2 linked regions of the Simiduia agarivorans SA1 = DSM 21679 genome follow. The protein of the gene in region 2 interacts with the protein of the main gene of each other region in a pairwise test. Links are inferred from orthologs where the notes say so. Each region holds a gene or a part of one and is shown on either strand. Other genes may lie near its edges.

Evidence for each region. The genes of interacting proteins can lie anywhere in the genome.
Region 1: the proteins of M5M_RS06115 (region 2) and ung interact in binary tests that used the Escherichia coli proteins (3 or more experiments, as listed by UniProt). The link is inferred for Simiduia agarivorans SA1 = DSM 21679 from one-to-one orthologs.

Annotation. Positions count from the first base shown.
Region 1 is NC_018868.3:746,900-749,716, reverse strand. It holds ung (uracil-DNA glycosylase), read left to right. Parts: upstream 1-971; coding sequence 972-1,664; downstream 1,665-2,817. Other genes in the region: ygfZ (CAF17-like 4Fe-4S cluster assembly/insertion protein YgfZ), read right to left, coding at 2,526-2,817; M5M_RS03360 (HDOD domain-containing protein), read right to left, coding at 1,666-2,502; lysS (lysine--tRNA ligase), read left to right, coding at 1-915. UniProt on the Escherichia coli protein: Excises uracil residues from the DNA which can arise as a result of misincorporation of dUMP residues by DNA polymerase or due to deamination of cytosine.
Region 2 is NC_018868.3:1,368,199-1,371,067, forward strand. It holds M5M_RS06115 (type I restriction-modification system subunit M), read right to left. Parts: upstream 2,251-2,869; coding sequence 751-2,250; downstream 1-750. Other genes in the region: M5M_RS06110 (type I restriction-modification system subunit M), read right to left, coding at 1-754; M5M_RS06120 (HIT family protein), read right to left, coding at 2,398-2,814. UniProt on the Escherichia coli protein: The subtype gamma methyltransferase (M) subunit of a type I restriction enzyme. The M and S subunits together form a methyltransferase (MTase) that methylates A-2 on the top and A-3 on the bottom strand of the sequence 5'-AACN(6)GTGC-3'.

The sequences.
Region 1 (2,817 bases), 620 kb from region 2 along the record:
CAGGACTTCATGGAAGTGGAAACGCCCATGCTGCACGTGATTCCCGGCGGTGCCTCGGCGCGCCCGTTTGTGACCCATCACAATGCGTTGGATGTGGATATGTTCCTGCGCATTGCGCCTGAACTGTATCTGAAGCGTCTGGTGGTTGGCGGGTTTGAGCGGGTGTACGAAATTAACCGCAATTTCCGCAACGAAGGTTTGTCTACCCGGCACAACCCGGAATTCACCATGCTGGAGTTCTACCAGGCTTACGCGGATTACAAAGACCTGATGGACCTCACCGAAGATATGCTGCGCAAGCTGGCCATTGAAGTGTTGGGTTCAACTGCGTTTGAGTATCAGGGCACGGCGTTTGATTTTGCCCAGCCGTTCGACCGTATTTCCGTGGTTGACGCCATTCTGAAATACAATGCCGGCATTGAACGCGCGCAGCTCGAAGATATGGAGCAGGCAACCGCTATCGCCAATAAACTGGGTATCGACGTTAAGCCAACCTGGGGATTGGGTAAGGTACAGATCGAAATCTTTGAAGAAACCGCTGAGCACAAACTGATCCAGCCGACGTTCATCACTGAGTACCCCGCCGAAGTGTCGCCGCTGGCGCGTCGCAACGACGACAATCCGTTTGTCACCGATCGGTTTGAATTTTTCGTGGGCGGCCGTGAAATCGCCAATGGCTTCTCGGAGTTAAACGACGCTGAGGATCAGGCCGATCGTTTCATGCAGCAGGTGCAGGAAAAGGATGCGGGCGATGATGAGGCCATGCATTACGATGCCGACTATGTGCGTGCGCTGGAGTATGGCTTGCCACCGACAGCGGGCGAGGGCATTGGCATCGACCGCCTGGTGATGCTGCTGACAAACTCGCCCTCGATTCGTGACGTGTTGCTGTTTCCGCACATGCGACCCGAGTAACAAAAAGGCCGCTCTGCGGCCTTTTTTGTTTGACGCTAACTAAAGAGGTTAACGTTTTGGCCACCATTGTCGAACAACTGGATGCCGGCTGGCGCGCTGTTTTTGAGCAGGAGCTGGCCAAACCTTACATGCAATCGCTGAGGGACTTTCTTAAAACCCGTAAGCGGTCGGGTGCTGAGATCTATCCGCCGGATGCGCTGTGGTTTAATGCGTTTCTGACAACACCGCTGGCAGACGTAAAGGTCGTGATTGTCGGGCAGGACCCTTACCATGGCCCCGGCCAGGCCCATGGCCTCAGCTTCAGTGTGCCGGTGGGTCAGGCCTTGCCGCCCAGTCTGAAAAACATCTACAAAGAACTCTATGCAGCGCCGGCGGAATACCCCGATGGCGACCTGAGCCATTGGGCCAGACAAGGTGTATTGCTGTTGAATGCATCGCTCACGGTAGAGCAGGGGCAGGCTGCCAGTCATGCCGGCAAAGGCTGGGAGCAGTTCACTGCCGCTTGTCTGCAGGCGGTCAATCGGCAGTGTGAGCATGTGGTGTTTCTGGCCTGGGGGCGATTTGCTCACAAGGTGTGCGAATCGATAGATGCCAAACGTCATCGGGTGATTAAAACGTCACACCCGAGCCCCTTGGGTGCAACCAAGGCGGGTCGTGATTTTGTCGCGTTTTTGGGCTCGGATTGCTTTGGCGAAGCCAACCGTCAGCTGAGCCAGTGGGGCAAGCCAACCGTGGCGTGGCGGCGGTAATTTATTGCAGCATGGCCATGGCGGCTTCCATTTCGGCACTCAGATCGTCTGCTTCGGCGCTTTCCATGTCGGAGTCCAGCCCGAGGCGGGCAAAGGCTTTGACAGTGCCATAATCGACCTGTGCCAATGCGTGTGAACTGCCCATATAGCTTTGCAGCATGGCCACTGTTACCAGATCGGCATAGTCAGCTTCCGGTGCTTCACGGGCAAAATTCATGTGTTGGCTGGGCACTTTCTGAATCGCTTCGGGGAAGCCCCAGTGGGCGAGGATTCTATCGCCCAATGTGCCCTGTAATTGTTCTACCACTGTATCCAGCGTAAAACTGTCTTTCAGCAGCGAAGGGTGCTCTTCTGCGTAGGTCAGAATGGGCAGAACGCCGATTTTGTGCGTCAGGCCAGCCAGGGTCGCCTGATCGGGCCGTAACCGGGTGCGGTGCTTACACAGCACGTGGCAGATGCCAGCGATTTCACTCGAGCGGGTCCACACTTCTCTCAGGCGCCGGTCTATCAGATCGCTGGTGGCCTGGAACATCTGCGACATGGCGAGGCCCGTGGCAATATTGCAGGTGTACTCGATACCCAATCTCGCCAGTGCCATTTTCAGGTCAGTGATTTCTTTTGAGCCTCTGAGCAGTGGGCTGTTTGCCACTTTAATCAGGCGGGCGGTAAGTGCTGCGTCGGAGCCTATGACTTTGCCCAGCTGGTCGATCGAGGCGTCTGGGTCCTCGGCGACCTCCCGTACGCGCAAGGCGACCTCTGGCAGCGTTGGTAGCACCAGTTGATCTTTCTCGAGTGCGGTGATGATGTCTTGGCTGACTTTCTCGACCAGCTGGCTCATGCAGGCGTCCTTGTTAAATCTGACTATGACTCATTGTTTATAGCATAGGGAGGCTGAATGGGCCTGAGTATTTTATCGCCTGCTTGAAGTATGGTGTCTTCAGTGAGGGCGTCCGTGCGGACCTCCGCAAAGGCAAGCCATTGATTGGCCTCCGCCCGGTGTTGCTTGATGATCTTGCCTGAGGGGATTCCCTGTGTATCGGTAAGTACATCGGTTTCAGGCTGGCTTTCGCCAGATAGCAGCACGCACCGGGTTTTCAGCTTGGCCTTGTACTCCATGCGGGCAATGATTTCCTGACCGATGTAGCAGCCTTTT
Region 2 (2,869 bases):
CGCCGCGCAGCACATCGAACTCTTCAATGTCGTGCAGGAACATATTCATTCGTGCAATCGCCGAAGTGAGCAGGTTCACTTCTTGCCCATAGAGATGCACTGATCTCCATTCTTTGCCCTGAGAGCGTAAATCCATTACCGCATTTAGCAACATGCCACCGGTGCCGCAGGTGGGGTCATAAGCGGTTTCACCGGGCTTTAAGCCCATAATGCGCGTCATCAGATGCACGACTGTACGGTTGGTATAAAACTCAGCAGCAGTATGGCCGGAGTCGTCGGCAAATTTTTTGATTAGGTATTCGTAAGCCTCTCCCAGATCATCCTGAGCGACCGATTTAATCCCTAGCGGAATTTTACTGAAGTGCTCAATCAGATCAGATAGCAGGTGATCAGGTAAACGTTCTTTGTTGGTCCACTGGGCATCACCAAACACGCCATGTAAGCGCGGGTTGTTGGCTTCAATTAAACGCAGTGCGTTTTGAATGGCCTCACCAATGTTTTTGCTGGTGTGGCGCACCTTCTCCCAACGGGCTTCTTTTGGGATGTCAAAACGGTGAAACATGGGCATGGCTGCGTATTCGGCATCGCCTTCATGGATCTCCAATGCTTCGGTGTATTCTTCCAAATACACATCCGACAGGCGCTTATAAAACAGCAGCGGGAAGATGTACTGCTTGTAGTCTGAGGCGTCGATTTGGCCGCGCAAAAACTCGGCTGCACCCCAGAGGAGGTTTTCTAAGTCTGCTTTTTTCATATTTCAAAACCCTCTTTGATCAGCAGGGCTTCCAATTCGTTTTCGGCTTGTTCCAAAGCGGTGAGCTTTTGCTGAAAATCCCTTAATGCGTCTTCTACCGAGATAGTTTCTTCTTCCAGTGGCTTTTGCACATAGCGCGCAATGTTCAGGTTAAAGTCGTTTTCTTCGATTTCACTGATCGGCACCCAGCGAGCAACGCCTTCAATTTTGGCTGCTTTAGGGCCCTGTTTAACCTGGCTTTGGTAGATGCCATAGATTTCATCTGCCTGATCATTGGTCAGGGTGTTTTGTGCGCGGCCTTTGGTGAAGATTTCTTCGGCGTTGATGATTAACACATGATCTTTATGGAGCTTCGGACGTGACTTTCGTAGCACGAGAATGCTGGCTGGAATGCCGGTACCATAAAAGAGGTTTGATGCTACACCGATAATGGCTTCGATGCGGTTTTCCTGCAGAAGCTTGGTACGGATTGCGCCTTCAGCACCACCACGGAACAGCACGCCATGAGGCAAGACCACAGCCATTCGGCCGCTATCGTTAAGCGACGCGAACATGTGTTGCACCCAGGCAAAATCGCCGTTGGTTTTGGGTGCCAAACCATACTGTTTGCGACCATAAGGATCTGCCGACCAGAGATCATAGCCCCATTCTTTAAGGCTGAACGGCGGGTTGGCGATCACACAATCAAAGGTTTCAAGGCGATCACTGACCAGAAACTTAGGGTCACGCAGTGTGTCGCCACGCACAATGTCAAAGTCTTCCTGCCCATGGAGAAACAGGTTCATGCGGGCAATGGCCTCGGTGGTTAGGTTCTTCTCCTGGCCTTTGATTTTTAGCAAGCGCGGATCACCGCCGTTTTCTTTAACGTGGTGGATGGTTTCCAGTAGCATGCCGCCGGTACCGCATGCCGGGTCGTAAACGCTTTCACCCGCTTTAGGATCAAGAATGTTCACCATTAGGCGAACGATGGTGCGCGGGGTATAGAATTCCCCAGCCTTTTTGTTGGCCTTATCAGCAAAGCGTTTAATCAGGTATTCGTATGCGCGCCCCATGTCGTCGTCACGCACGCTGGCGACACCGAGGTTTACTTTGTTGAAATGATTGAGCAGTGTGCTCAATAGTTCATCTGACAAGCGATCTTTATTGGTCCAGCTGGCATCGCCAAATATGCCGTGTAGCTTTGGGTTTGCTAATTCGATGCCTCGGAACGCATCTTTTAACGCTTGACCGACATCTTTGGTGCGGTTGAATACATGACTCCAGTGGCAGTTTTCAGGAATCTGAATCCGGTGAAACATGTCGCCCTTGGCAAGCTCTTCATCACCCACCTGCGCCAAGGCCTGCTCAAATTCCTCGTCATATACATCGCATATCCGTTTAAAAAACAGGATCGGGAAGATGTAGGTTTTATAGTCAGAGGCGTCTATGGGGCCTGTAATGATATGGGCGGCGTGCCATAGATGGGCTTCTAGGTCTTTTAGGTTTATTAATGTCATGCGTAATTTGTCTCTGATACCGATTGGGCTTAGGCTTGATGCTTGTCTAAGCCCATGATTTTGCTGGCCAATCTTATCACTTGACTGGGGCGATCGGTGCTTTCTGCTTAACTCGTGACACTGGTCAAATAACGATCAGCTCACTAATCAATCCCAATACTTCGCCTTTTCCGCCACCACCCACCGCACACCCCCACGCGGATCAACCCCCTCCTCCGCATACCGCGGAATCACATGCACATGCAGGTGCATGACCGTTTGGCCGGCGGCGGGGCCGTCGTTGATGCCGAGGTTGTAGCCGGCGGGTTGGTATTGGGCGTCTAATTCGGTTTTGGCTTCATCCACCAGCGCGAGCATGGCGTGGCGTTCTTCTTCGGTGGCATCGAAAAAGGACGCGATGTGGCGTTTGGGGATGATGAGGCTGTGGCCTTGGGTTACCGGGTAGCCGTCGTCCATTAAAAAGGCGTGTTTATTTTGTGCGCGGATGCGGGTGGGCGCTTCTGCTTGCAGGGTGCAGAAGGGGCAGGTGTTTGAAGCTGGTGTTGTGTTGTGGGTTGGGGTCATGCGTTGTCCTTTAATACCTTCCTGCACTTCCGCGCCCAAGTTCCGTGGGCTTTGG